2 regions of the Mesorhizobium sp. L-8-10 genome follow, and region 2 is predicted to be linked to the other one. Evidence: riboswitches for the same ligand, from Rfam matches in the RefSeq annotation. Region 2 holds a riboswitch; the other holds the start of a gene.

Region 1 (14,889 bases), 2.1 Mb from region 2:
AACCTGAGCGACGACCAGTTGCGCGCCGTCGCGAAGAATGGCGGGCTGGTGGGCATCGGTTTCTGGGAGACGGCGATCTGCGGAACGGATGCCGCGGCCATCGCCAAGGCTCAGCGCCACACCGCCGACGTCATCGGCATCGACCATCTGGCGCTCGGCTCGGACTTCGACGGCGCGGTCGCGACGCCCTTCGACGCGACCGGGCTGGTGCAGGTGACCGACGCGATGATTGCGCAAGGCTTCACCGACGAGGAGATCGGCAAGGCAATGGGCGGCAACCAGATCCGCTTCCTGCTGGAGAACCTGCCGGATTGAGCGACGGACGTCACATCGATCGGCCGTCATAAGGCGGAGGTCGACTGACACTCCGGCATCGGGCATGATGCGGGCAGCCTCATCCCGATAGCTTCCGCAACATGCAGCGGTTTGTTCGATACGGTTCCCGGGCGGGTCTTGCCTCGGTTGCGGCGGCCGTCCTCTTGCTGGTCATGCAGCCGACCGATGCTGCCTGGTGGCTCGTCCGCATCCCGGGTGTCGCCGCGCTGCTGCTGGCTGCTGCGGCCGTCGCCATTCCGCCCGCTCCCCGAAGACCCACATGGCACGCGCCGCTGGGCCGACTGGCGATCGCGGCACTTTTCGCGCACATCCTGTCGGTGGTCGCGCAGGAGCCCGAAATCTGGCGATGGCTCTCGGCGGCCATGCCCGTCGAGATCGCGCTCGGGCTTGGCGCGGCGATCGCCCTGTCGATGACGCTGGCGGTACGGCGATCGCGAAGCCTGCGGCTGCGTGTCGGCCCGCCGGCGACACTGGGTCTCCACCGCATCGCCGGCCTTGTCGCCTGCGCGGCCGCGGGGGCGCATGTGGCGCTCGTGGCGGGAAGCACATTCACAATCGTCTCGCTCGTGGCGTGCGGCGTGGCCATGCTGCTCGTAGCCGGCAATCCCGCCGAACGGCATCTGCCCGCGCTGATCGTGACACTCGGTTTGGGGACCGGCGCCGCGGCGGCGCTCGCAGCCGGGCCGCTTGCGCAAACCCGCCTCGCCGGCCTGCGCGCATCTCCCGTCGATCATGCCGGTTTCTCGCATGGCGACCACGGCAGCATCGCCTGCACGACCTGCCATCACAATTTCGTCGACGGAAGCGGCAAGGAGAACTGCATCACGTGCCACAAGCGGCTCACGATCTCGGAACCGATGCGGGTCGACAGGATGTTCCACGCCTTCTGCGGCGAATGCCACCGGGAGGAGAAAGCGGCCGGCCGCAAGACCGGGCCGATCGATCATTGCATGGGGTGACATGCAGATTGAGGCGATGCGCCGGCGCGATGGCAATGTGCCTTCGCGGTGTCACTGCACATAGTCCTGAATGAGGGGCTGCTCCGGCTTTGCCGGGCGGTCGAGCACGGCGGCGAGGTCACGGCATAGATCCTCGGGTCGAGCCCGAGGATGACGAAGGCGCGGGGGATGCGTGAGGTGTCTCGGCCGGGATGGCGTGCCGGGCGCGGCGCCCCGATGCGCGGGAACTACCGGAAGTGCTTCGACAGCTTCAGGCCCTGGGCCTGGTAGTTGGAGGCGAGGTCGGCGCCGTAGAGCGCCTTGGGCCGCGCCAGCATATGTTCGTAGACGAGGCGGCCGACGATCTGGCCGTGCTCGAGGATGAAGGGCACCTCGTGGCTGCGCACCTCGAGCACGGCCCGGCTGCCGGTGCCGCCGGCGGCGGAATGGCCGAAGCCGGGATCGAAGAAGCCGGCATAGTGGACGCGGAACTCGCCGACCAGCGGATCGAAAGGCGTCATCTCGGCAGCGTAGAGCGGCGGCACGTGCACGGCCTCACGCGAGACAAGGATGTAGAATTCGTCCGGGTCGAGCACCAGTTCGCCGGCGCCACGATCATAGAGCGGCTCCCAGAAGTTGAGCACGTCCTGGGCGGCCCGCTTGTCGACGTCGATCAGGCCGGTGTGATGCTTGCCTCGATAGCCAACCAGACCATCGGCGCCCCCGGTCAGGTCGATCGACAGCGCGATGCCGCCGCCGGAGATGTTGGGCTGTTCCGACGCGACCAGGGTTTCGTCTTGATGGAGAGCGCCGAGTTCGGCTTCGGTGAGTTGGGCCTTGCCCTTGCGGAACCTGACCTGCGACAGGCGTGAGCCGGTGCGGACCACGATCGGAAAGGTGCGCGGGCTGACCTCGATGAACAGCGGCCCGGCATAACCCGCGGGCATCTTGTCGAATTCCTGGCCGTGATCGGTCATCACGCGGGTGAAGATGTCGAGCCGGCCGGTGGAGCTCTTGGGATTGGTGGACGCCGCGACATCGGCTGGCAGCGCCAGCGTTTCGAGCAGCGGCACGATATAGACGCAGCCTGTCTCCAGAACCGCACCTGCTGTCAGGTCGATTTCGTGAAGCTTCAGCCTGTCCAGCTTGTCCGTGACCTTGTGGCCGGGGCCAGGGAGAAAACTCGCGCGCGCACGATACGCCTTCTCGCCCAGGCGCAGGTCGAGACTGGCGGGCTGGATCTGGTCATGATCGAGCGGACGGCGGGAAGCAAGCGCGCCGGCCTCGAACAGAGCGGCGATCTCGTGATCGGGAAGAATGCCAGACTGACGCAAGACGAACTCCTATACCAAGGCCTGAATACTGGCGTATTCAGGCGGCCTCAATCGCCGGCGCGGCCCCTCCGGGCCGCTTGGCTTTCGCGCCAACGGGCGCGGCGCGCGGTCGCGCGCTCCAACGGTCGACAAGGTCGACCGTTGGCAATTACCCAATCACCTGGATGCTGGCGACCTCAATCGCCATAGCGGCCAATCCGCCCCGCATGACGTCCGCGCCAACATGCCTGGCACAAGGGGTCATGGACCTTTAATCACCGGCGCGATTGACGCAAGAACGCGCAAGGTCTAAAGGAGCCTTATCCCGTGGTGATTTGCCGGTCGGCTTGCAGCCACGTTAAACAAGTCGCTAAAGGGCCGCGGTGTGGACCGGTTGCGACTTTCGCGGCCGGTTTTTTTGTGTCTGGAGATAGGTCGATGGCATCGCAAGGAAAGCGCAACTGGAAGCCTCAGACGGCACTTGTCCATGGAGGAACGACCCGTTCGGCCTTCGGCGAGACATCGGAAGCGATCTATCTGACCCAGGGTTTCGTCTATGACAGCTCCGAGGCGGCCGAGGCGCGCTTCAAGGGCGAAGAACCAGGCTTCATCTATTCCCGCTACGCCAATCCGACTGTCGACATGTTCGAGAAGCGCATGTGCGCGCTCGAAGGCGCCGAAGATGCGAGGGCGATGTCTTCAGGCATGGCGGCCGTGTCTGCCGCGCTTCTGTGCAGCGCCAGGGCCGGCGACCATGTGGTGGCGGCGCGCGCGCTTTTCGGCTCGTGCCGCTGGGTGGTCGAGACTTTGATGCCGCGATACGGCATCGAGACCACGCTCGTCGACGGCACCAGGCCCGAGGAATGGGAAAAGGCGGTCCGGCCGAACACCAGGCTGTTCTTCCTGGAAAGCCCGACCAACCCGACGCTGGAGGTGATCGACATCGCCGCCGTGGCCAGGCTCGCCAACCAGATCGGCGCCAAGCTCATCGTCGACAACGTCTTCGCCACGCCGCTGCAGCAGAAGCCGCTGGAGCTCGGTGCCCATATCGTCGTCTATTCCGCCACCAAGCACATAGACGGCCAGGGCCGGTGTCTCGGCGGCGTCATCCTGTCGGACAAGAAGTGGATCGACGAGAACCTGCACGACTATTTCCGGCACACGGGCCCGAGCCTGTCGCCGTTCAACGCCTGGACCCTGCTGAAAGGGCTGGAGACGCTGCCGCTGCGCGTGCGCCAGCAGACGGAGAGCGCCGGCACGATCGCCGACCATCTCGCCGGCCACCCTGCCGTGGCTCGCGTCATCTATCCGGGCAGGGCGGACCATCCGCAGGCCGACGTGATCCGGCGCCAGATGAGCGGCGGCTCGACGCTGATCTGCTTCGAGCTGAAGGGCGGCAAGAAATCGGCCTTCGCCTTCCAGAATGCGCTCGACATCGTGCGGATCTCCAACAATCTCGGCGACGCCAAGAGCCTGGTGACGCATCCCGCGACCACGACGCACAAGAACCTCTCCGACGAAGCGCGCGCCGAACTCGGCATCGGGCCGGGCACGCTGCGCATCTCGGTGGGGCTGGAGGATGCCGGCGACCTCATCGCCGATATCGACGGCGCGCTCGCCGCGGCGCAACCATAGGGGCAGCATCAGGGACGAAGCTCCAACGTCCTCGCCCCCGCTCCAACAGCAGGAATAGTGCTCGCCGCCGGAACGTTGCCGGGCGGCGGGCAGGCAGCGTCTTCGACTGAAATCACTGCGATCGTTCGCATCAAAGCCCGTCGGGCTGCTCGCCGAAGCCGAGCAGATAGGGCGGCTCCCGATAAGGCTCCTCTGCCGGCGCCGACACGATGCAGCGGCGAATGATGAGCAGGTTGCCGGCCTTCGGGTCCAGGCCGTGGCTGCGGAGCAGTTTCCTGACGGCGGCTTCCTGCCCCTCGCCCGAGACGACCGTCACAACCCGGCGTTCCATGGATGCAGGCGGTCTCGCCGCCTCGAGCGCGGCGAGACGCGATGTGATGGCGGCACTCATTTCAAGCCGATCCTTTCCTCGAGCGCCGCGATACGCGCGACCAGTTCTCCCGTTTCGAGCGCCTTGCGCTGGGCGTCGAGCAGGCCGACGACCAAAGCCCCCTCCTCCAGTGACAACACACCGGCGGCAACCTGCCTGTTCACGCCCGATATCGCGGCAGCGAGATCGCCGGCCCTGGCCATTTCGGGCAGGTCGAACGCCACCCGGGCGCCCTTGCGGGCCGGCCAGACACGATCGAGGATGGCTCGGGCGGCTGATGTGTCGCCGCATTTGGCACCGTCGATCGTCGCGACCAGAATTGCCTCGGCCGACTGCTCGCCGAGATTGTCGAGGACAGCCAGCTTCCTGGAGCGTGAACCGGGCGGCCGTCCCTTCGGGTTACCGGACTGGCCCGGCTGAAACTGCGTTCTCCTGCTTCCTTCACCTGCCATTGCGGACCTCCTTCGTGGGCAAAAAAAGAGCCCGGTGCGACCGGGCTTGTGACGGGCTGATCCTGTAAACAACTGGGTTTTTACAGGACGGGCCTGTTTTCACCTGCAGCGCCGCAGGCGTCAGATTTGGCACCGCTATCAACGGACTATTCGTCGGAATAAGCGGGCTCGTGGGCGAGCGCATAAAGCAAACCCGCCACGAGGGGATCGGGCGGGCGCAACAGCTGCAGAGTGAAAATGTGCGTCAGAAAATCCGGGATCACAGTCCCAATGTCAATTGAATTACAGAGGGGTCATTAAGAAGTGATCGAGCATCGCCGACGACCTCTCATATCAGATCATCACGAAATCTGCTGCAGTGAGCGCCGGCTTGCCAACAGAACGCGGCCGGTCAGCGGAAAGTTTTCACCGCGAGCACGATGCGGGACAGCGCGGTGTAGAGGGTCAATGCCGCAAAGGCCCAGGCAAACCATGCGAACCAGGACGGGAACAGGCAGCACAGGGCGAAGACCAGGATGGTCTCCGTCGCCTCGGCGAGGCCTGTCGTGAAAAACAGCGACTTCGGCCCCCGGGCCTCGCTCGTCATCTTGCGCTTCTCGGCCATCACCGCATAGGCAAGAAAACTCGAGCCGTTGACATAGAAGGAAAAGAGGAGGCCGGACGCGGCGAGCGCGTTGGCCGCGGGGTCGGCCAGGGCGAAGCCGAGCGGCACGGCGCCGTAGAAGACGAAGTCGAGCACGATGTCGAGATAGCCTCCGAGATCGGTCTTGCCGCGCCTCTTCGCCACGGCGCCGTCGAGCCCGTCGCCGAGGCGGCTGAGGAGCAGCAGGAGAAGCCCCGACACAAACAGGCCGGACGCGATCGCCGCCGCCGCGGCGAGACCGACGAGGCAGGCGACGACGGTGATCGCATTGGCCGAGACGCCGGCATCGGCCAATCGGCCGGCAACGACGTCCAGCATGGGGTCGAGTTTTCGCCGCGCCCATCCGTCGAGCATGCTTCCTCCGCTGTCGTACCGGCCCGGAAATCGGAGCCGTTTCCTGGCGGCTCGATCCTTGAATTAAGTTCTGGAGCGGCGGGCACACCGGTGGAATTGGTGCGTCCGCCACTCCAGGCATTGCTTGTAGCATCGGATTCATCCCGAAACCGGTATTCGATTCCGGGTCCGATGCTCTGGTCGACGGATCGACTGAACCGGTGCCGCCAACCCCGCAGGCGAACCGCCACATTGCGAGAGCCCGTTGTCGCTGCAGTCCACCCCGGCCTATGGAAGCAATCGACGTCAAAATGCCGCTGATATGGTATGATTTTCCGCGTCGGCTGCAGGATCGGCCAGAATCACGGACCGGAGACGCAGAACTGATGTATCAGGCGGTGACGCGCAACATCGAGGTGAAGGTCGAGCCGTTCTATCTCGACGATCGTTCGGACCCTTCCGAGAACCGCTATGTCTGGGCCTATCGCATCACCATCGCCAACCATTCCGACGACTTCGTCCAGTTGCTCACCCGCTACTGGCACATCACCGACGCGAAGGGTCGGGTCGAGGAAGTGCGCGGAGCCGGAGTCGTCGGCGAGCAGCCGGAACTGAACCCCGGAGACAGCTATCAGTATACGTCGGGCTGTCCGCTCACGACCCCTTCGGGCATCATGGTCGGCCGCTACACCATGCGCAACGAGCGCGGCGAGCTGTTCGACGTCGCGATTCCGGCCTTCTCGCTCGACATTCCGGGGCTCTCGCGGACGGTGAATTGACGCGGTCATCGGTTCGCCGGCAGGCGCCTGTCCATGAAAGTGCCGGCGGAAAGCCGTTGTGCTTCAGTCGGATGGCAGAATCGGCGACGCCGCGAATTGCCCCTCATCCGGCTGCCCGTCCTCCGCAGCAGCTGCGGAGGGTGGACCGGCACCTTCTCCCCGTTTACGGCTAGGGGATGCACATATTCTCTGCGGGCCAAGACGTTGGTTACGGCCACCGAGTCGCCTACTTGCCCGTGCCTTGTGGCCCTTGCACACGGGATACCCCTCATCCGACCTCGCTTCGCGAGGCCACCTTCTCCCACAAGGGGAGAAGGTCGGAGCCTGGCTTCGCCGGCTCTGCAAATCGCCAACGTCGACGATTGGCCGGAGCGCTCCTGCAAGCCTTGCCTTCTCCCCTTGTGGGAGAAGGTGGCCTCGCCCGCAAGGGCGAGTTCGGATGAGGGGTACCTCGCGATGTGTGCATGCACTAGCCGCTTGCGGGAGAAGATCGATGTCGCCGCCGGCTTCGCCAATCTTCAGCGTTGCCGATTGAGCGCCGTCATCGCGGCAGGCGGTCTTCTCCCCGCAATGCGGGGAGAAGGTGGCGGCAGCCGGATGAGGGGCAATTCGCAGCGGTCAAAGATTGCCTCCAGAGGAACCATCACTCCGCCTTGGCGAACTCCGCGGGATCGAAGAGGTATTCGGTCGAGCAGAACTCGCAATTGACGCGGATGTTGCCGTTCTCGGTGCTCTCGACGATCTCCTCGGCGGTGAAGCTCTCGAGGATGCCGCGGATCTTCTCGCGCGAGCAGGAACATTCGTCGGCGACCGGGATGCCTGTGAAAACGCGCACGCCGTGCTCGTGGAAAAGCCGGTAGAGCAGCCGCTCGGCGCCGACCGTGGGATCGATGAGTTCGCTCGGCTCGATCGTCTCGAACAACGCAAGCAGTTCCTGCCAGGCATTGTCGGTGGGATCGTCGTCCTCATCGTCGTCACCGTTTCCGCCGGGCAGATCCGCGAGGCGCAGCCGTTCCGGCGCTTCGGGCAGGAACTGCGCCAGGATGCCGCCGGCCCGCCAATGTTCGTGTCCGGCGCCCTCGCCCGGCAGCCGCATCCTGGCCACCGACAGGCGGACATCGGTCGGAATCTGCTCGGACTGGCGGAAATAGACGCGCGCCACATCCTCGAGCGAGGTGCCGTCGAGCGGCACGACGCCCTGGTAGCGTTGCGTATGAGCACCCTGGTCGATGGTGAGCGCCAGCACGCCCTTGCCGAGCAGATCCTTCGGCGAGGCCTCGCCTGCCGCCACGGCCGCCGCCAGACGGTCCGCGTCGAAGCGCGCATAGGCGCGCAGCGCCCGCGGCGTCGCGAAATCGACGACCAGCATGTCGACCGGCCCGTCGGTGCGCGTCTGCAGGATGAACTTGCCTTCGAATTTCAGCAGCGTGCCGAGCAGCACGGTCAGCACGGAAGCCTCGGCCAGCAGGCGCGCCACCGGCTCGGGATAGTCGTGGCGGCCGAGAATCTGGTCGAGCATCGGTCCGAGCTGGACGATGCGGCCGCGCACGTCGAGCGGGCCGACCTCGAAAGGCACGACATGGTCGTCGCCGGCAAATCCGAATTCGCCGAGTTTGGGCTGCTGTTCAGTCACGATCGCGGTTTCCGGCATGGTTGTTCTCCGGCGCGCCGCGAGGGCATCTTCGAACGCCGTCCGCGTCCGGAAAGAACCTGCGCCACGCCATCTTTTTGGGGTGATGGGCCTGACATAGGCATCACCCCCTCGCCGTTCAAGCGCCGAGGCACCAGGCGAGCACGGCCTTCTGAGCGTGCAGCCGGTTCTCGGCCTCGTCGAAGACCACGGAGTTCGGGCCGTCGATCACCTCGTCGGTGACCTCCTCGCCGCGATGCGCGGGCAGGCAATGCATGAAGAGCGCATCGGACCTGGCCTGCCGCATCAGCGCGGCATTGACCTGATAGGGCATGAACACGTTATGGCCGCGGGCGCGATGCTCCTGGCCCATGGACACCCAGGTGTCGGTGACGACACAGTCGGCATCCCTGACCGCCGCTTCGGCGCCGGGGGTAAAGGCGATCTCGCCGCCGTTGTTCCTGGCCCAGTCGACAAATTTCTGCTCGGGCTCGCTGCCTTCGGGCACCGCGACATTGACCTTGAAGCTGAACCGCGCCGAAGCTTCGAGCAGCGAATGCAGCACATTGTTGCCGTCGCCCGTCCAGGCGAAGGTCTTGCCGGCGACGCTGCCGCGATGCTCCTCATAGGTCATGACGTCGGCCATGAGCTGGCAGGGATGCGTATCGTCGGTGAGCCCGTTGATGACAGGCACGGTGGCGTGCTCGGTCAGCTCCAGCAGCCGCGCATGGGCGGTGGTGCGGATCATGATGATGTCGACGTAACGCGACAGCACCTTGGCGGTGTCGGCGATGGTCTCGCTGCGGCCGAGCTGCATCTCGGTGCCGGTGAGCATGATCGTCTCGCCGCCGAGCTGGCGCATGGCGACGTCGAAGGAGACGCGTGTGCGCGTCGACGGCTTGTCGAAGATCATGGCGAGAACCTTGCCCTCGAAGGGGCGGCTCAGCTCGCCCGCCTTGAGCCGGCTCTTGCGCGCCGCGGCGTCGTCGAGGATCGCGCGCAGTTCCGCCGCCGATAAGGTCGACAGGTCGGTGAAATGACGAATGCCCATTCAGCGCCTCCGATCAGCTCGCCGCGGGGGCCGGGAGCTCGGCGAGATGCCCGGCCGCGGCCCTGATGCGCGAGAGGCCGTCGCGTATCTCCTCGTCGGAGATCGTCAGCGGAGGCAGGAGCCGAACGACGTTGTCGCCGGCCGGCACGGCGAGCAGATTCTCGTCGCGCAGCGCCATATTGACCCTGGTGTTGGGCACGCGGCATTTCAGGCCGAGCAGCAGGCCGGTGCCGCGGATGCCCTCGAACACGTCGGGGAACTCGTCGGCAACGGCGGCGAGGCCCTGCTTCATGAGCAGCGCCTTGCGCGATACCTCGTCGAGGAAGCCCGGAGCCAGAACCACGTCGAGCACGGCATTGCCGACCGCCATGGCGAGCGGATTGCCGCCGAAGGTCGTGCCATGCACGCCGGCCGTCATGCCCGATGCGGCCGCGTCGGTGGCGAGGCACGCGCCCATCGGGAAGCCGCCGCCGATGCCCTTGGCGATCGCCATGATGTCGGGCGCGACGCCGCTCCACTCATAGGCGAACAGCTTGCCGGTGCGGCCGACGCCGCACTGCACCTCGTCGAAGATCAACAACAGGCCGTGCTTGTCGCAGAGATCGCGCAGCCGCTTGAGCGAGGCGGCCGGCACCGGGCGCACGCCGCCCTCGCCCTGCACGGGCTCGATCAGGATCGCCGCCGTCTCGGGCCCGATCAGTTTCTCGGCGGCATCGATGTCGTCGAAGGCGACCTGGTCGAAACCTTCCACCTTCGGGCCGAAGCCTTCCAGATATTTGGCCTGGCCGCCGGCCGCGATGGTGGCCAGCGTGCGGCCGTGGAAGGCGCCTTCGAACGTGATGGTACGGAAGCGCTCCGGACGGCCGTTGACGAAGTGGTAGCGGCGCGCCGTCTTGATCGCGCATTCCAGCGCCTCGGCACCCGAATTGGTGAAGAACACCTTGTCGGCGAAGCTCGCCTCGACGAGGCGCTCGCCGAGGCGGCGCTGGCCGGGTATCTCGTAGAGATTGGACACATGCCAAAGCCTGGCTGCCTGCTCGGCAAGCGCTGCGACCAGATGCGGATGGCTGTGGCCGAGCGAGTTGACGGCGATGCCGCCGGCGAAGTCGAGATATCGCTCGCCGCTTTCCGTGACCAGCCAGACGCCCTCGCCTCGCTCGAAAGCCAGGGGTGCGCGAGCAAAAGTCTCGTAAAGCGCCGAACCGCTCATTCTCTGTCACTCCGGAAAGATGAGGGAGCCGAGCGGCTGGCGTGCCGACCAGACCCCTCCGGCAGCCTGGAAAGTAAAAGGCCGCCCAAAAGGCGGCCGTTGCTGACATATCCGTTTTTTCCGGCCCGAAGTCAACGAAAAGGTGGCCTGCGGGAGGAGGCACGAAACCGCGTGCAACCTGCGCAAGAGCGCCTTGCAATCCTCGCGGCAAGATCGGAACGACCGTCCGCGATGAAGGGGCGCGGTGTGCATCGGACCTCATGTTGGGCGACCTGCCGGTGCCCGCGTCCGGCCGGGCGCCGCGGCGATCGTGGCGGGCGGACTGCTGCCGGCTCAAGGACGCAAGATGATGCGATCCCGCCACAACAGGGCCATATCCGGACTTCATCGGCATCGCAGCACGGCCGGCCCGATCCCTTGACGTCGAAAGCAACAGACCACAAATGATTGTTATCCTTGGCGGGCTCCGTGCCGGCTCCCCATCCGCAAGATCGACTTCTGCGACCGCGGACAGCGAAGATCGCCGGCGATCGAGCGCGGCGGCGCCGGGAAGGCCTGAAAGGCAACGCTCGCTCCCGCGCCGGACGGGACGGCGCAAGGAAGCGGCCAGCTCGGCGGCTCCAGCCTCGCGCCAGCCTGTTGTGACAGACTGACAAGGCAAGTTGGGGAAAACTGCGAAAACCGAGTCAGGCTGCCAAAGCGACTCTTGTCACGGAGTCAACCGATAGAGTAGGTAGAAGGCAAGAAAAAAACTAGATTTCGTGCGGCGACCCTAGTCACTGGAATATATGTGGTATCGCGCCGGCTGCGGTCGGTTGCGAGTGGATTCCGGATTCACCGTACGCAGCTTCAGGAGCATGTTCCATGTGGACTGACGAACGCGTCGAACTCTTGAGAAAACTGTGGGCCGAGGGCCTGAGCGCCAGCACGATCGCAGCGCAGCTCGGCGGCGTGAGCCGCAACGCGGTCATCGGCAAGGTGCACCGGCTGAAGCTGTCGAGCCGCGGCCGGTCGGCCGCCGCCCCGACCCGCCAGAAGAAGGCGCCGGCCGCCACGCCCGTCACGAAATCGGTGACGCGCACGACGACGGTGACCCGGCCGGTCACGGTCTCGGTCGGCGCGACCGCGCTGCAGGTGCAGTTCGAGGCCGCGCCGGTGGCGCGGCAATATCTGCGCCCGCAGGAAGAGGTGGTGGTGCCGATCTCGCGACGGCTCAAGCTGGTGCAGCTCAGCGAGCGCACCTGCAAATGGCCGAACGGCGATCCGCTTTCGGAAGACTTCAGCTTCTGCGGCAACGACTGCGCCGACACCGGGCCATATTGCGGTTACCACTCGCGCATCGCATATCAGCCGGCCGCCGAGCGCCGCCGCCGATAAGGCCCGCCAGGAACGGAGGGCGCCCCGTCGTCCGCGACGGCCCGTCCGGGCCGCTCAGCGGAGAACACAGCCGCCCGCGCGGTCCATTTCGCGACCCGGGCGGCGCCGTACTTCCAGCCGCGAGCGCTCAGACCGCGTCGATCTCGTCGATTGCGGCGGCGGCGCAGTGAGCGAGGAACAGCAGCGCCGCGGCGAGGAAAACGCGCACGGCCTTCACCAGCCGCGGCGAGAGGCCGATATGGCTGCCGTCGGCGTCGGGCCGGTGGATCAGACCGGCATCGCCGGCGTCCCGCAACAGTTTGCGCACATGCGAGCGGGAGACGCCGAAGCGGGCGGCAATTGCCGAAATCGAGACGGGAATCGGGCCCTCGGGCGGGAAGGGCCCACTCTGCGCACCGGTTAATGCCAGATGGAGCAAGACCACGATGCCGGCATTGCGCTCCATGAACAGTTCGAGATCGGGCGCCTGGTCCAGAAGGCGGAAGCCTGCGAAGAAACGGATCGAGAGATGGCGCACGAAGGCCGGCGTGAATTCAGGCCGACCAAGCGCCGCGAGCGCCCGATCCCCTTCCGGCAGAACCCGCCGCATGGCCTCGAACTGGTTGGCCCAGCGCTCCCGCAACGAGGAAAGCAGCCGGTCCGTCGGGACAAGCAGGCGCATGCGCCGGTCGGCGGAGGCCGGCGCCGCGGCGAGATAGCCGGCCAGCCGCATCAAGGCCAGCACGGCCTCCGCCCGATTGCCGCTGCAGAGCTTCTGTTCGACGCAGAGCGCGCGCATGCGGCTCGTCGTCAGGCCCGGCCCGTGCCCGTCATCACCGAAGTAATGGAGATAGACGCAGAGATAGCCGATCACGAAGCGGCCGCGATCGCTGACCAGCGTGCTGACCAGCCGATTGCCACGATGGAGCCGCACCATGCCGGCCGCGACCAGCCTGATCGCCTCGTCGAAGCGAGGATGCGCGGCGAGCGCGGCGATCGTCTCGGCCGACAGGCCGTCGGCGCCGGACCCCCGAAGCCACTCGCCTTGTGCCCTTCCCGACACCGTTACCGATCTCGTCACGCGTTGCCTCGCCCTACCTCGTCGGGCGCCCCGACGACACGGCAGCGCCAGCATGCACCCGTTTCCCGCATGGATACACCCAATTTTCTCCAGTTGCCGCCGCTGCGCAACTGCCGTTTTCGTCCCTCATATCCGGCAACCGGCTCGAGGCCATCAAACTCCACCCCGTCCCCAAAGGCGCCCATCAGGCTCGAAGATGCGGTGGGGGCTTTGCTACCGGGCGGCGCTTCCGCGCGGGCGACGGAAAGGCTCTAGCGCGCCTCGACCGTCACATGGGCGAGATCGTGAACGGCCGTCAGCCGCCGCCGCACGGCCTCGGAAGTGTCGCGCCCGGTGAAGGAGACAATAGCCGCGCAGGCGCCGGGTCCGACCCGCCAGACGTGCAGGTCGGTGATCCGCGCGTCACCCTCGCGCTCGACCCTCTGGCGGATTTCGGCCTCGAGTTGCTGATCGGACGCGTCGAGGAGGACCCCGGCGGTGTCGCGCAACAGGCTCCACGACCATGACGCGATGACGATGGCACCCACGATGCCCATGACGGGATCGAGCCAGATCCAGCCGAGATAGCGGCCCGCGACCAAGGCGACGATCGCCAGCACGGAGGTCAGGGCGTCGGCCAGAACATGGGCGAAGGCCGAGCGCAGATTGTTGTCGCGATGCCCGTGATGCGCATGGTTCTCATGGTCGTGATGGTGACGGCCGTGACGATGGCCCCCCGATAGCAGGAGAGCGCTGAGCGCGTTGACCACGAGACCGAGCACGGCGACCAGCGTCGCCTCGCCGAACGCGACAGGACGCGGATCGAACAGGCGGCCGACCGACTCCACGCCGATACCGAGCGCGACGAGCGCCAGGATAAGCGCCGAGGCGAAGCCGGCAAGGTCCCCCACCTTGCCGGTTCCGAAACTGAAGCGCCGGTCATGCGCGTGCCTCCGCGCGAAGGCGTAGGCGCCGGCGGCCACCGCCAGCGCGCCGGCATGGGTCGCCATGTGGAAGCCGTCGGCAAGCAGCGCCATCGAATTGAAGACGCTGCCGGCGACGATCTCGCCGATCATCATGAGCGTGGTGAGCAGAACGACCCAGAGGGTACGCCGGGCGCTCTTGTCGTGGCTCTCCCCGAGGAAGACATGTTCGTGGCTCAGGGCGCCGGTTTCCGGCTGGCGGGTCAAAGGCTGCTCCTCATTTCACGTAGCGACGCATCGCCATGACGAGTTCCTCCGCCCCTGCTTCACGGGCTTCATCCGTGAGGTCGGGCCGTGCCACATGCTGACGGACGTGATCCTCGACAAGTTCGTCCATCAGGCCGCCGATCGCGCCGCGTACGCCGGCGACCTGGTGCAGGACGACGGCGCAGCCGGCGTCGCTGTCGATCGCCTTCTCAATGGCCGCGACCTGGCCGGCAATCCGCCGGATGCGCGCGAGGAGCTGATCCCTGTTCGATTTGACGTGCGACATAGTATACCCTCCTACCCTATATGAGGCATGCGGGCAAGCCGGCACCGCCGGCCGGCCGCTTCCTGGATCCGATTTTGACTGTCGCGCTGGCCCCCGCCATGAAGATAAGGAAAGCTGCGAAATACCCTCATCCGGCTGCCGCCACCTTCTCCCCGTAAACGGCTAGGGCATGCACACATCGCGGGGTACCCCTCATCCGACCTCGCTTCGCGAGGCCACCTTCTCCCACAAGGGGAGAAGGCAGGTGCCCGGCTTGGCTGGCTCTGCAAATCACCAACGTCGACGATTGGCCGGAGCGCTTTTGCAA
Region 2 (14,889 bases):
GGCCCGCGCCTCGGGATTGCCGACATTGTAGAGCGTGGCGGTCAGCCCGGGATTGCCTGATATGTCGAAGCCGGCGATCGTGCCATAGGCATCGATGGACATTTTGAGCGCGGCGGCGACATAGGGCAAGGTCAGGTCGGGATCCATGATGGTCTTGTAGACCTGCCCGGGATCGTCGCTGCCGAGCTTGGGCAGTCCCGACACCTTGTGCACAAGGTCGCTCATCTGCAGCGCCGTCAGCGGGTTGAGCTGGCCCAAGCCGAAGGTCTGCCCGGCATAGAAGGGCTGGAAGAAGGCTTGGCTGAAACGCTTGTTCGGGAACGCGGCGCCCCCGACCGTCCTGCCGCGGAACTGGTCGTTCCAGACGGTTTCACGACAGGTCCAGACGGCATAGCTGCCGTCGCTCTCGCGGCACAGCGCGAATTGCGGCCGCCGGATGAAGTCGGAGATATCCTCGCCGTCATAGCTGAAGGAGATGCCGCTGGTCAGGTAGGAGATCGCCTTGACGTAATAGGTCTGCAGCCGGTCGTACGCATCGACATTGTAGGTATGCTCGCCGATGATGGCGCCAACGATATGGATCGGATCGATGCCGTAGGCGGCGGCGGCTCCGGCGATCTTGCCGCGCAGCTCCCGATCGTTCTTCAGGAGCTTGTAGACCTTGCGATACTTGGCCTCGTAGCTGGTCTTCATCGCCTTGGTGCGCGAGGCCGACGCGCCCGGGACGGGCGGCTGCTCGAGATGGCGGTTCCCGGACGGAACCGGCGTCGCCGCAGCGGCGCCGGAAGCGCCGAACAGGACGAAAATCAGCACAGGCAACAGGCGCAACGTCATTCACGGCCACCAGAGATTGTTGAGCTCAGGCCGCGCAACGTAGAAAAAGCCCCTGTCAAAGTCGAGGGACTCCGGCCTTCCGGCCGGGACCCCTCTTGCCGCGCGATCCCGGAAAGAGTCGGGATCGCTTCCTAAAGGATAAATCGCGACAAATCTGTGTTCTTCGCGAGATCGCCGACATGTTTGCGAACATAATCGGCGTCGATCGTCACCTCGGTGCCGGCGCGGTCGGGCGCGTCGTAGGAGATTTCGTCGAGGACCCGCTCCATCACCGTCTGAAGGCGCCGCGCCCCGATATTCTCGACATTGGCGTTGAGGTCGACTGCGATGCCGGCCAGCGAATCGATGGCGTCGTCTGTAAATTCCAGTCTCACGCCCTCGGTCTGCATCAACGCTACATACTGCTTGATGAGGCTCGCCTCCGTCTCCGTCAGGATGCGGCGGAAATCCTCCTTCTCCAGAGCGCGCAGCTCGACGCGGATCGGCAGTCGGCCCTGCAGCTCCGGCAGCAGGTCCGACGGCTTGGCGACGTGGAATGCGCCCGACGCTATGAACAGGATGTGGTCCGTCTTCACCGGCCCGTATTTGGTGGCGACCGTCGTTCCCTCGACGAGCGGCAGCAGGTCGCGCTGCACGCCCTCGCGGGACACGCCGGCTCCGACGCCGCCTTCGCGCGCGGCGATCTTGTCGATCTCGTCGAGGAAGACGATGCCGTCGTTCTCGGTCGCCTCCAGCGCGCGGCGCACGACCTCGTCCTGGTCAAGCAACTTGTCGGATTCGTCGTTGATCAGGAGCTCGTAGGATTCCTTGACCGTGGTCTTGCGCGTCTTGGTGCGTGTGCCGCCCATCGCCTTGGACAGCATGTCGTTGATGTTGAGCACGCCGATATTGGCGCCGGGCATGCCGGGGATCTCGAAGCCGGGCATGCCGCCCGTGCCGCTGTCGGTCACCTCGATCTCGATTTCCTTGTCGTCGAGCTCGCCGTCGCGCAGCTTCTTGCGGAAGCTGTCCCGTGTCGCGGGGCTGGCGGTCTTGCCGACCAGCGCCTCGAGGACGCGTTCTTCGGCGTTGAGGTGGGCACGCGCCTTGACGTCCTCGCGCATCTTCTCGCGCACCAGGCCGATCGCCATCTCGACGAGATCGCGCACGATCTGCTCGACGTCGCGGCCGACATAGCCGACCTCGGTGAACTTGGTCGCCTCGACCTTGATGAAAGGGGCGCCCGCGAGCCTCGCCAGACGGCGCGAGATCTCGGTCTTGCCCACGCCGGTCGGGCCGATCATCAGGATGTTCTTGGGCATCACCTCTTCGCGCATCTGGCCCTGCAGCTGCTGGCGGCGCCAGCGGTTGCGAAGGGCGATGGCCACGGCGCGCTTGGCATCCTTCTGGCCGATGATGAAACGGTCGAGCTCGGAAACGATCTCGCGGGGGGAAAATGTCGTCATGTCACGTACCACCTTGCTGCTGCCAGAAGAACTCGAACGGACGCAGCAGTCTGATCTCGTTGAGTCTGGGCTTGTATGCGGATGACGGAGCCGGTCATGCCTCGCCGCCCCCGTCTTCGGCGTCGATCTTCATCATCAGCGCCGGGCCGTAGATCGAACTGCGTCGGTCGAAGGCCCGGAAACCCGCCTTCTCATAGGCCCGGATGGCCCGCGCATTCGACGGATCCGGGTCGATGATCACCCGCGGCACGCCTTCGGCCAGCAATTCGCCGACGAACTGCCGGAGCAGGGCCGACCCGTGGCCCTGGCCGACGAGATCAGGCCTGCCGATGGTCAGGTCGACACCCATCGTGCCGAAGGGCTGGTCCTGATAGGGATGATCGTCCTCCATATGCGGATCGTAGCTCTGGAGGTAGCCAATCGGCTCGCCATCCAGCTCGACGATCAGCGGTTCGACCGAGATGCTGTCGATATGCTCGCGGATCGAGGCGATCTCCTCGTCGGGATCGCCCCACCATTCGGCCACATGCGGTTCGACGAGCCAGCCGGCAATCAAGGGCAGATCGGTCTCGACGACCGGCCGGAAGTCGTAGCGCGGCGTCGTATTACGCGGCATCGAGCGTTTCGACCACGATGCTGTGGTTGGTGTAGACGCAGATGTCGGCCGCGATCTCCATGGCCTTGCGGGCGATCTGCTCGGCGTCGATATCGGTATCGATCAGCGCGCGCGCCGCAGCGAGCGCATAGTTGCCGCCGGAGCCGATCGCCATCACGCCATGTTCGGGCTCGAGAACGTCGCCGGTGCCGGTGAGCGCCAGCGAAACCTGCCGGTCGGCGACCAGCATCATGGCCTCCAGGCGGCGCAGATAGCGGTCGGTGCGCCAGTCCTTGGCGAGCTCGACGCAGGCGCGCGTCAACTGGTCGGGATACTGTTCGAGCTTGGCTTCCAGCCGTTCCAGGAGGGTGAAGGCGTCGGCGGTCGCGCCGGCGAACCCCGCGAGCACATTGCCCTTGCCGATCCGGCGGACCTTCCTGGCATTGCCCTTCATGATGGTCTGGCCAAGGCTGACCTGGCCGTCGCCGGCGATCACGACCTTGTTGCCCTTGCGCACGGTGACGATCGTCGTGGCGTGCATGCTCAAATTATCAGACATTACTTGCTCCGATGGCGCGCGGCCCCGAAGGCGACCGCGCGGTACGAGGGTTGGTCCGGTCATATGTATGCCGCCAAGCGGCTTTTGCAACCGGCCGGAAATCCGGCTTCCCGGCGAGCTCGGCGCCAACTGGTAATCACCGTTCCATGCTGTTAGAAGGCTCGCGCCCCAACAATGGAGCTGGAGATCGCACGATGGCGTCAGGCACCGTCAAGCGCGCGGCGAGCGTCAGCCGCAAGACCAAGGAGACCGAGATCTCGGCGTCGGTCGAGATCGACGGAAACGGACGGTTCGAGGTCTCGACCGGCGTCGGCTTCTTCGACCACATGCTGGAGCAGCTTTCCCGCCATTCGCTGATCGACATGACGGTCAGGGCGAAGGGCGATCTCCATATCGACGACCATCACACCGTCGAGGACACCGGCATCGCGCTCGGCCAGGCGATCGCCAGGGCGCTCGGTGAGCGGCGCGGCATTACACGCTACGCCTCGATCGACCTTGCCATGGACGAGACCCTGACAAGGGCCGCGGTTGACGTGTCGGGACGGCCTTTCCTGGTCTGGCAGGTGGCCTTCTCCTCGCCCAAGATCGGCAGCTTCGACACGGAACTGGTGCGCGAGTTCTTCCAGGCGCTCGCGCAAAACGCCGGCATCACGCTGCATGTCACCAACCACTACGGCGCCAACAACCATCATATCGCCGAGACCTGCTTCAAGGCGGTCGCGCGCGTGTTGCGCACTGCTCTGGAGCACGATCCGCGCCAGGCCGGCGCGATCCCCTCGACCAAGGGAACGCTGAGCGCATAGGTGAAACCATGGCGAGCTATGTGATCGTGGAGCCGCCGCCGGGCCCCGGCGGGCAAATCGCGAGGGGTCCCGTCTTCGTCCGCGACGGCTTCGCCTTCCTCGCCTTCCTCGTGCCGCTGATCTGGCTGCTCTGGCACCGGCTGTGGATCGAGGCCGCGCTCGTACTGGGTGCCACACTCCTGCTTGGCGGGCTCGGCGAATATGGCGACGCCGGACCGCTTGCGACGCTATTGTCGATCCTGGTGTCGGTCTATGTCGGCCTCGAAGGTGCCGCCCTGCGCATTGCTGCGCTTCGCCGGCGCGGCTGGCGCGATGCCGGGGTGGTCGAGGCGGATTCCGTCGGGGATGCCGAAATACGCTATCTTGCCGAGCCGGTCGTCGAGAGGCCCGATGTCGAATGGCCCGCCCCGGCGGCCGGCGGCCATCCGCCGCTGCGCACCGCGCCTTCCGGCCCGGCGCTGGGCCTCTTTTCCTATCCCGGGGGGCGCTGAGATGCGTGTCGCCATCATCGACTACGGCTCGGGCAATCTGCGTTCTGCCACGAAAGCCTTCGAACGCGCCGCGCGTGAAGCCGGCATCCCCGCCACGATCGAGCTGACCGCCGATGCAGAGCGGGTGCGCACGGCCGACCGCATCGTCTTGCCCGGCGTCGGTGCCTATGCCGACTGCCGGGCCGGTCTCGCTGCCGTCGCCGGCATGGCCGAGGCTGTGGAGGAGGTGGCCGGCAAGGCTGCGCGGCCGTTCCTGGGCATCTGCGTGGGCATGCAGCTGATGTCGGATCGCGGGCTGGAAAAGACGGTCACGCAAGGTTTCGGCTGGGTTCGCGGCGACGTCCGGGCGATCGCGCCGTCCGATCCCGCGCTGAAAGTACCGCAGATCGGATGGAACACGATCGAGCTGCGGCGAAACCACCCCCTGTTCGACGGCATAAGCACCGGGCCGAACGGGCTGCATGCCTATTTCGTCCACTCCTACCACCTCGACGCGACTGACCCGGACGACGTGCTGGCGGTCGCCGACTATGGCGGGCCGGTGACGGCCGCCGTTGCGAACGGCAATCGCGCCGGCACGCAATTCCACCCCGAAAAGAGCCAGGCCCTCGGCCTCGCGCTGATTGCCAACTTCCTGCGATGGAAGCCCTGAGTTCTCGTCCCGTTCAACCGCCCGCCAGAGCGCCGCGCGTCCAATTGGACGCGCAAAGGTCGCTCTGCCACTACTAAACTTGCGCATCGTGCTTTCCGAAAATCGATTTCGATTTTCGGGCCGATGCGATAGCTGAGGCAAATATGATCCTTTTTCCGGCAATCGACCTCAAGGACGGCCAGTGTGTGCGTCTGAAGCTCGGCGACATGGACGCGGCGACCGTCTACAACGCCGACCCGGCCGCGCAGGCGCGTAGCTTCGAGGAGCAGGGTTTCGACTGGCTGCATGTGGTCGACCTGAACGGCGCCTTCGAGGGACGCTCCGTCAACGGCAAGGCAGTCGAGGCGATCTTGGCGGCAACGAAGAACCCGGTTCAGCTCGGCGGCGGCATCCGCAGCATCGCTCATGTCGAGAACTGGCTGGACAAGGGCCTGGCGCGGGTGATCCTCGGTACGGTTGCCGTGCGCGACCCCGAGCTGGTCAAGGAAGCCTGCCGGCTCTTCCCGGGCAAGATCGCCGTCGGCATCGATGCGCGCGGCGGCAAGGTGGCGGTCGAGGGCTGGGCCAAGGCGTCGAAGCTCGGAGCGGTGGAGCTGGCGAAGAAGTTCGAGGGCGCCGGGGTGGCCGCTATCATCTATACCGATATCGACCGCGACGGGGTTCTGTCCGGCATCAACTGGGAAGCTACGATCGCCCTCGCGGACGAAGTCTCGATCCCCGTCATCGCGTCGGGCGGGCTGGCCTCGATCGCGGATATCGTGCGCATGACCATGCCGGACGCGAAGAAGCTGGAAGGCGCCATTTCCGGCCGCGCGCTCTATGACGGGCGCATCGACCCGGCCGAGGCGCTCGCCATCCTGCGCGGCGTTTCAAAACCGCCACGCGGCATGCTAGATTGAGGCGATGAACGTTCAGTCCAAAATGCCGGCTACTGCGGACGAATTCCTGCGCTGGAACGAAGGGCGCGAGGGCAGGAGGGAGTTCGTCAGGGGGAAGGTCGTCGAGATGATGATCAACGTCACGCGTGCCCATGCGCGGCTCGCCTTCCGGCTTTCCATGCAATTGGGACGGCAGCTCGACCCCTCCAGATATGACATCGGAGCGGGCGAATTCGCGGTCAGGACCAAGGATGGAATACGCTTTCCGGACGTCTATGTCGATCGCGCCTTCGATACGTTGCAGGATCTCGCGGCGAGGGAGCCTTTGTTCGTCGCGGAAATCCTGTCGTCGTCTTCCTATATCAAGGACTTCGGCGAAAAGGTTGCCGACTATACCGGCCTGTCGACGCTCCGCTATTACCTCGTCCTTTCGCAGGACGAGCCGCGCCTGTGGCTCTGGTCGCGCGATGCTGCCGGCGCCTGGACGGGACCGGCTCAGATCGCCGGCCGGGGCGAAGTCGTCGTCCTCGGCGATTTGGACGTGTCGATCGATGTCGGCGAGCTCTATAGCGGAATCGAGAACTGAAGCGCCTTCATGACCCTCAAATCCCGCGTAATCCCCTGTCTCGATGTCAAGGACGGCCGTGTCGTCAAAGGCGTCAATTTCGTCGATCTGATCGATGCCGGCGATCCGGTCGAGGCAGCGAGAGCCTATGACGCGGCCGGCGCCGACGAGCTCTGCTTCCTCGACATCACGGCGTCGTCGGACAATCGCGAGACCATCTTCGACGTCGTCGCCCGGACGGCCGAGCACTGCTTCATGCCGCTCACCGTGGGCGGCGGCGTCCGCCAGGTCGCCGATATCCGCAAGCTGCTGCTTGCCGGCGCCGACAAGGTATCGATCAACACCGCGGCGGTGAAGAACCCGGACTTCGTGGCCGAGGCCGCGGACAAGTTCGGCGACCAGTGCATCGTCGTCGCCATCGACGCCAAGAAAGTATCGGGCGCGGGTGAAGGAGATCGCTGGGAGATCTTCACCCATGGCGGGCGCGAGCGCACGGGCATCGACGCCGTCGAGTTCGCGCGGAAGGTCGTCGCCCTGGGGGCCGGTGAGATCCTGCTCACCTCGATGGATCGCGACGGGACCAAGGCTGGATACGACATCGCGCTGACGCGCACCGTCGCCGACGCGGTTCGCGTGCCCGTGATCGCCAGCGGCGGCGTCGGCACGCTCGATCATCTGGTCGAAGGCATCCGCGACGGCCATGCCACGGCGGTTCTGGCCGCTTCCATCTTCCATTTCGGAACCTATTCGATCGCCGAGGCCAAGGCACATATGGCCAAAGCCGGGCTCGCCATGCGACTCGACTCCGTTCCCCCGACGCATTAGATCGGACCGAAAGCGGAAAACGACATGCGTATCGGTCCAACCGTCGCGCTTCACCACACGACCGGCGTTCGAGGGGCGCGCCCATGACAGCATTCTCACTGGCCGACCTCGAAAGGATCGTCGCGGAGCGGGCGCAGTCCGGCGATGCCCAGTCCTGGACGGCCAAGCTCTTCCGGTCGGGCATGGAGCGGGCGGCCAAGAAGCTCGGCGAAGAGGGCGTCGAGACCGTGATCGCGGCTGTCGGCGGAGACAAGGCCGCGCTTGTTTCGGAGAGTGCTGATCTCCTCTACCATTGGTTGGTGGTCCTGGCGATCGCCGGCATCCCGCTCGACGACGTCATGACGGAGCTCGAGCGGCGGACCGGCCAGTCCGGGATCGCCGAAAAGGCATCGCGCAAGCACGGCTGAACTGACGAGGGGTCGCGCATTGATGGATCAGCTTGTTCGAACCGAGAAGTACTCACCCTACAGATTCTTCTCGGCCGAACGATGGGCGGAGTTCCGGGCCGATACGCCGCTCACCCTTACCGCCGACGAAGTTCGCAGGCTGAGCTCTCTCTATGATCCGATCGACCTCGACGAGGTCCGCAGGATCTACCTCTCGATGTCGCGCCTGCTGTCCTACCACGTGGAGTCCAGCCAGCTTCTGTTCCATCGCCGCAAGCTCTTCTTCAATGCCGACAATGTGGTGAAGACACCCTTCATCATCGGCATGGCCGGGTCGGTGGCAGTCGGCAAGTCGACCACGGCGCGCGTGCTGAAGGAGCTTCTGGCCCGCTGGCCGTCGAGTCCGAAGGTCGATCTCGTCACCACGGACGGCTTCCTCTATCCGAATGAGGTGCTGCGCCGCGAAAACCTCATGGAGCGCAAAGGTTTCCCCGATTCTTACGATGTCGGCGCGCTGCTGCGTTTCCTGTCGGCCATCAAGTCCGGCCAGCCAAACGTACGGGCGCCGATCTATTCGCACCTCACCTATGACGTCATGCCGGGCGAATTCGTCACCATCGATCGGCCGGATATCCTCATCTTCGAGGGCCTGAACGTGCTGCAGCCGCGCGAACTGCCGAGGGACGGCAAGTTCGTACCTTTTGTCTCCGATTTCTTCGACTTTTCGATCTATATCGACGCCGAGGAGGAGTTGATCCACAATTGGTACATCGCCCGCTTCATGCGGCTGCGAGAGACGGCCTTCCGTAATCCTCAATCCTTCTTCCATCGCTATTCGCAGCTTTCGGAAGACGCCGCCCGCGCAATCGCCGAAGGGCTGTGGAGCAACATCAACCTGAAGAACCTGCGGGAGAACATTCAGCCGACGCGCCCGCGCGCCGACCTCATCCTGAGGAAAGGCGTCGATCACCTCGTCGAGGAGGTCGCTCTCAGGAAGCTCTGACGCCGGGCTGCACGATCATCGTCCGGACAGAGTCACGCGCCTAAGCGTGAGGTTGATGCGCCCGCCATTCTTGAGCAGGGTCGAGGTCGACGGGTAGATGCGGTCTACGCCGTGGAAGGCCAGCCGTCCTTCGCCGCCGAGCACGACGAGATCGCCGCTCTTCAACTGGAAGGATATTGTGCGGCCGTCGCGCCGTGTCTGCCCGACACGGAACAGGCAAGTGTCGCCGAGCGAGATCGAGACCACGGGAGCGGCAAATTCCGCTTCGTCGCGGTCCTGGTGCAGGCCCATTTTCGCATCCTCGCTGTAGAAATTGACGAGGCATGCCTCGGGTGGGTGCGGATAGCCGGAAACCGCTTCCCAGATCCGCAGCAGGCGATCGGGGATCGGCGGCCAGGGTTGGCCGGTCATCGGATGCGTGGCCTGGTAGCGATAGCCGCGATCCTGATCCGTCACCCAGCCGAGCGTGCCGCAATTGGTCATGCGCACGCTCATCGGCTTGCCGGTGCGCGGCATCACCGGCGTATAGAGAGGAGCATTCTGGACGACGTCGCGTATTTCGGCGACGAGCGCCTCCTGCGCCTCGCGGTCGAGGAAATCCGGCATGTGCCTGACGCCCTTCGGCAGAACCTGCATGGTGTCGCTCCCGCTATGCCAATAGGCCTGGATGTCGACACATCCAGGCGCGGCGCGTAGTCGCGCGCCGATTTCATCGGCCGCTCGCATTACTCTCGGGTCAATCAGAAACGGCGGCCCGAGGCCGCCGTGCTGCAGGCTTTGTGAGACGGCCGCCACCCGTTTCAGGCTTCGGCGAGATCCGGGATGCGCAGCACCTGCCCCGGATAGATCTTGTCCGGATGCGTCAGCATCGGCTTGTTGGCCTCGAAGATGATGTTGTTCTTGGCGCCCTTGCCCTTGCCGTAGTGGTGTTCGGCGATCTTCCACAAATTGTCGCCCTTCTTGACCGTGTAGAAGACCGGCTGTTTTGCCGGCGTGGCCGCCTTGACCAGGGCCGTCATGTCCGCATTGGCGTCGAGTTTCAGCCCGGAATCCGGCGCGACAACCTTGAGTTCGCCGGCCTCGACCTTGGTGATGCCCAGCGTATTGCCGACGGCGATGACCGCCTTCTCGAAGACGGACTGGTCGGAGACGACACCCTTGAGGATCGCCTTGTCGCCCTGGACCTCGACTTCCACCTTGTCCGTGCCAAGCTTGTAGGAATCGAGTTCCTGCTTCAGCTCTTCCGGCTTCGGCGCCTCGTCGTCACCGCCGAAGCCGAGCTTCTTGCCGACATTCTTCACGAAATCAAACATGCCCATGGCAGGTTCTCCTCTTGCCGCATGAAATCGCGCCCGACTGTTGCATCCGCCCCCGCAAATTGGAAGGCAGGAAATCTGCCGGCCGCGGCGAGCCGTCATTCCCCGTCGACGCGGCCGCGCAGCTTCTTGACTGTCGACCGCCCGGCCTTGGATTTCAGCCGGCGCTCGACGGCGCCCTTGGACGGCTTGGTCTTCTTGCGCGGCGGAGGCGGCGGCTCGGCCGCCCTGGCGACGAGCGCGGTCAGCCGCGCCCTGGCGTCCGCCCGGTTCTGCTCCTGCGTGCGGAAGCGCCCCGCCTCGATAACGACGATGCCTTCCTTGGTGGCGCGCTGGCCGGCAAGCCTGATCGTTCGCTCGCGCACCCTGTCCGAAAGCCCTGCCGCATTGCGGGCGTCGAAGCGCAACTGCACGGCGGTCGCTACCTTGTTGACGTTCTGTCCGCCCGGTCCGGAGGAACGGATGAAGGTCTCGGTGAGATCGGCCGGGTGAATCACGGCATCCGCGGCGATGATGATCTTGTCGTCGAAGTTCATGCTGCAAGTGATGCCGCGACCCACCGAAAAAGGAAAGGGCCGCCATGCGCGGGCGGCCCCTGCGGCAGCGCGGCAGGTCCATTGAAATTTCGCGCGGCGCCCGCTAGATGTGTCGCCACATCAAGAGTTGGGCCGACGCCCAACGCCAACCTGCTCCCCGGGCAAGGTGGCGCTCCCCAGGGAGGATGTGGCCGAACCGGCAACCAACGGGTCACGCCACAGCGTCTGTCCTACTCGCCGCAACTGAAGGACAGCAGGCAAATGCCGATAAAGATACCTAACGATCTTCCCGCCCGCGCCACACTGGAAGCGGAAGGCGTGATGGTGATGCGCGAGGCGGATGCGATCCGCCAGGACATAAGGCCGCTGCACATAGCCCTGCTCAACCTGATGCCCAACAAGATCAAGACCGAGACGCAGATCGCCAGGCTGCTGGGCGCGACGCCGCTCCAGGTGGAGCTGACGCTGGTGAAGATGACCAATCACGTCGCGCGCAATACGCCGAGCGAACACATGATATCGTTCTACCGCGACTGGGAAGCGGTCCGTTCGGAGAAGTTCGATGGCTTCATCACGACCGGCGCCCCGGTGGAGACAATGCCGTTCGAGCAGGTGACCTACTGGGATGAGCTGCGTCGCGTCTTCGACTGGACGCAGACCAATGTCCACAGCACCTTCAACATCTGCTGGGGTGCGCAGGCCGCGGTCCACCATTTCCATGGCATGCCCAAATACCAGCTGCCCGAGAAGGCGTTCGGCGTCTATCGTCACCGCAACCTCGCACCGGCCTCCCCCTATCTCAGAGGGTTCTCCGACGATTTCTCGATCCCCGTCTCGCGCTGGACCGAAGTCCGCCGCGAGGACATCCCGCAGGACAGCGGCATGGACGTGCTGATGGAATCGGACGAGGCGGGCCTGTGCCTGCTGGATGATCCGGTCCACCGGTCGCTCCATATGTTCAACCATATCGAGTATGATTCCGGCTCGCTCGGCGACGAATATTTCCGGGATCGCGCCGCGAACAAGCCGATCGCGCTGCCGCGGAATTATTTCCCGAAGGACGATCCGGACCGGCGTCCGGAGAATCGCTGGCGCAGCCAGGCCCACCTGCTTTTCGGAAACTGGATCAACCAACTTTATCAGACGACGCCTTTCGACATCTCCCGGATCGGAGAATAGGAGCCTTGAGCCGGGGGAGCCGATCAGTTTACCGGGCAGAACCGGGCTGGCATGCGGCCCGGCGGGTTGACCGAGCCGCTTGGTCGGTGGCTGCTATTCCCGCCAGACGATGACTTCGTCGGCCCGCTTGCGTGCGATGTCGGGAACCTGAGCATCTTCGGCCGGGTAGCCGGCGACGAGCAGGATCAACGCTTTCTCGCTTTCCGGCCGGCCGCAGATGGCGTTGAGGAAACCCATGGGCGACGGAGTGTGGGTCAGTGTCGCCAGGCCGGCATTGTGCAGGCTGGCGATCAGCAGGCCCGTCGCGATGCCGACCGATTCCGGCACGTAATAGTGCTTCGTGCGTTTGCCGCCCGGGCCGACGCCGTAGCGCTGCGCGAAGATTGCGATCAGCCAGGGCGCCGTTTCGAGAAAGGGCTTGTTGGCGTCGGTGCCGATCGGCGCCAGCGCCTCCAGCCATTCCGTGGAGGCCCGGCCGGCATAGAAGGTTCGCTCCTCCTCTTCGGCGGCCAGCCTGATTTCGTGCTTGGTGGCCGGGTCCGCAATACACACGAAGGTCCAGGGCTGCTGGTTGGCGCCGGATGGTGCCGTGGCCGCCGTCATGACGCATTGTTCGATCAGGGCACGCGGCACCGGCCGGTCGGAAAAGTCGCGAACGGTGCGCCGCCGCGTCATCAGCTCGCGGAATTCGAGCGCCCGCTCGTTCATCTCGTCCGTCGGGAGCTCCCGAAAGGAGAGCGGCACTTGTCTGTTGTGTTTCATGGCATCCTCCACGGTCCGGATGCGCCATTCCGGCGAAAAAGAAAAGGCCCGGACGTGCCGGGCCTTTCGAAGAACGATTATATGGCGACCTACTCCGCTGCCTCCAGGACGCGCGGCGCGGCACCCAGCACGCTGGCGTCGACATGGGCTTCGAACTTGCCGAAATTGTCGACGAACATGCCGACCAGGCGACGGGCCTGGTTGTCGTAGGCGGCCTTGTCGGCCCAGGTCGAGCGCGGGTCGAGGATCGCCGGATCGACGCCGGGCACGGCGACCGGCACGGCGAATCCGAAATTGGGATCGGTCCTGAATTCAGCGCCCTTGAGGGAGCCGTCGAGTGCGGCTGCAAGCAAAGCCCGCGTCGCCTTGATCGGCATGCGCCTGCCAGTGCCGTAGGCGCCGCCGGTCCAGCCGGTATTGACGAGCCAGCAGTCGACGCCGTGCTCGGCGATGAGCTGGCGCAGGAGATTGCCGTATTCGGACGGATGGCGCGGCATGAAGGGTGCGCCGAAGCAGGTCGAGAAGGTCGCTTCAGGTTCGGTCACGCCACGTTCGGTGCCGGCGACCTTGGCCGTGTAGCCCGAAAGGAAGTGGTACATGGCCTGCGCCGGCGTCAGCTTTGCGATCGGCGGCATGACGCCGAAAGCGTCTGCGGTCAGCATGATGACGTTCTTCGGATGACCCGCCCGGCCCGTAGCGCTGGCATTGGGGATGAAATCCAGCGGATAGGCGCAACGCGTGTTCTCGGTCAGGCTCCCGTCGTCGAAATCGGGCTGACGCGCGTCGTCGAGAACGACATTCTCGAGCACCGTTCCGAAACGCTGCGTCGTGGCATGGATCTCAGGTTCGGCCTCGGCCGACAGGCGGATCGTCTTGGCGTAGCAGCCGCCCTCGAAATTGAAGATGCCGTCCGGCCCCCAGCCGTGCTCGTCGTCGCCGATCAGGGTGCGCGACGGATCGGCCGACAAGGTCGTCTTGCCGGTTCCGGACAGACCGAAGAACACGGCCGAGCGGCCATCGTCGTCGACATTGGCCGAGCAGTGCATCGGCATCACGCCCCGCGCCGGGAGCATGTAGTTGAGCGCGGTGAACACCGACTTCTTCATCTCGCCGGCATAGGCGGTGCCGCCGATCAGCACGATCATGCGGGTCAGGTCCACGGCGATCACGGTCTCGGTGCGCGTGCCGTGGCGCGCCGTGTCGGCGCGGAAGGACGGCAGGTCGATGATCGTCATGTCAGGCACGAAGCCGGCCAGCTCCTCGGCTTTCGGCCGGATCAGCAGGTTGCGGATGAACAGCGAGTGCCAGGCGAATTCGGTGATCACGCGCGTGGGCAGGCGGTGGGCCGTATCGGCGCCGCCGACCAGATCCTGCACGAAAAGATCCTTGCCCTGGGCATGCGCCAGGAAGTCGGCGAGCAGCGTGTCGAATTGCTCCTGCTCGATCGGCTTGTTGTTGTCCCACCAGACATGCGGGTCGGTCCCGGCGTCGCGCAGCACGAACTTGTCCTTGGGGGAACGGCCGGTGTGCTGGCCCGTGTAGGCGACGAGCGCGCCCTGCGCCGTGACCCGCGCCTCGCCGCGGCGCAACGCTTCCTCATAGAGTTCGGCGGCACCCAGATTGTAGTGCACGGTACCCGGATTGCCGATTCCCGCCTTGTCGATCCCGCAGGCGGGATTGCGTTTGCCGATCTCGTTCATACTCGCTCCCAAGCCTATAACGCTGGACCTGTCCGGGCGGTTGCCGGACCTCGGAAAATAGCCTCCAGAAGGGGGCACAAAAATGGTGAGAAACAGAAAAGGTCAGTGATTTCAAATCATTAATCGATTTAAAATATTCAAAATCGTTTAAACCGTTTATATCTGTAGAAAATCTCGGCGGCCTGCCCAAGGAATGGGCGCAGTCGGTCGTCTCAATAGGCGGTCGAATTGTGGCCAGGTCCTTGGCGGAAGCACTTGCCGCCTGGAAGCCGAGGGCCTATGCCACATTTTGTACCTAATTTGTACGCCAATAGCCCCTTCCTCACGATGGAAGGGACACCCGCTTATGAGGGAGCC

Evidence for each region. A riboswitch is a leader RNA that binds a small molecule or an ion and turns the genes downstream of it on or off. The one in region 2 is predicted to bind S-adenosylmethionine.
Region 1: it holds a riboswitch for S-adenosylmethionine, as region 2 does, so the genes downstream of both, JN280_RS35560 (O-succinylhomoserine sulfhydrylase) here and metA (homoserine O-acetyltransferase MetA) in region 2, are expected to answer to the same signal.

What each region holds. Positions count from the first base shown of each region.
Region 1 covers NZ_AP023263.1:7,635,690-7,650,578, forward strand. The annotation lists gene JN280_RS35545 (dipeptidase) at 1-315, shown strand, start outside; gene JN280_RS35550 (cytochrome c3 family protein) at 417-1,295, shown strand; gene JN280_RS35555 (2'-deoxycytidine 5'-triphosphate deaminase) at 1,523-2,608, opposite strand; SAM riboswitch at 2,905-2,981, shown strand; gene JN280_RS35560 (O-succinylhomoserine sulfhydrylase) at 3,026-4,222, shown strand; gene JN280_RS35565 (hypothetical protein) at 4,353-4,613, opposite strand; gene JN280_RS35570 (DUF5681 domain-containing protein) at 4,610-5,044, opposite strand; gene JN280_RS35575 (CDP-alcohol phosphatidyltransferase family protein) at 5,436-6,041, opposite strand; gene apaG (Co2+/Mg2+ efflux protein ApaG) at 6,407-6,799, shown strand; gene JN280_RS35585 (Hsp33 family molecular chaperone) at 7,443-8,450, opposite strand; gene argF (ornithine carbamoyltransferase) at 8,569-9,480, opposite strand; gene JN280_RS35595 (aspartate aminotransferase family protein) at 9,494-10,690, opposite strand; gene JN280_RS35600 (GcrA family cell cycle regulator) at 11,555-12,067, shown strand; gene JN280_RS35605 (hypothetical protein) at 12,195-13,127, opposite strand; gene dmeF (CDF family Co(II)/Ni(II) efflux transporter DmeF) at 13,379-14,296, opposite strand; gene JN280_RS35615 (metal/formaldehyde-sensitive transcriptional repressor) at 14,307-14,582, opposite strand.
Region 2 covers NZ_AP023263.1:1,239,467-1,254,355, reverse strand. The annotation lists gene JN280_RS05715 (DUF1402 family protein) at 1-834, opposite strand, end outside; gene hslU (ATP-dependent protease ATPase subunit HslU) at 966-2,279, opposite strand; gene JN280_RS05705 (GNAT family N-acetyltransferase) at 2,374-2,895, opposite strand; gene hslV (ATP-dependent protease subunit HslV) at 2,885-3,433, opposite strand; gene hisB (imidazoleglycerol-phosphate dehydratase HisB) at 3,628-4,239, shown strand; gene JN280_RS05690 (DUF2628 domain-containing protein) at 4,248-4,730, shown strand; gene hisH (imidazole glycerol phosphate synthase subunit HisH) at 4,732-5,382, shown strand; gene hisA (1-(5-phosphoribosyl)-5-[(5-phosphoribosylamino)methylideneamino]imidazole-4-carboxamide isomerase) at 5,526-6,281, shown strand; gene JN280_RS05675 (Uma2 family endonuclease) at 6,304-6,846, shown strand; gene hisF (imidazole glycerol phosphate synthase subunit HisF) at 6,856-7,650, shown strand; gene JN280_RS05665 (phosphoribosyl-ATP diphosphatase) at 7,734-8,057, shown strand; gene coaA (type I pantothenate kinase) at 8,080-9,039, shown strand; gene JN280_RS05655 (alpha-ketoglutarate-dependent dioxygenase AlkB) at 9,055-9,675, opposite strand; gene lysM (peptidoglycan-binding protein LysM) at 9,840-10,358, opposite strand; gene arfB (alternative ribosome rescue aminoacyl-tRNA hydrolase ArfB) at 10,454-10,891, opposite strand; SAM-I-IV-variant riboswitch at 11,004-11,108, shown strand; gene metA (homoserine O-acetyltransferase MetA) at 11,153-12,070, shown strand; gene JN280_RS05635 (nitroreductase family protein) at 12,164-12,832, opposite strand; gene JN280_RS05630 (phosphoenolpyruvate carboxykinase) at 12,922-14,532, opposite strand.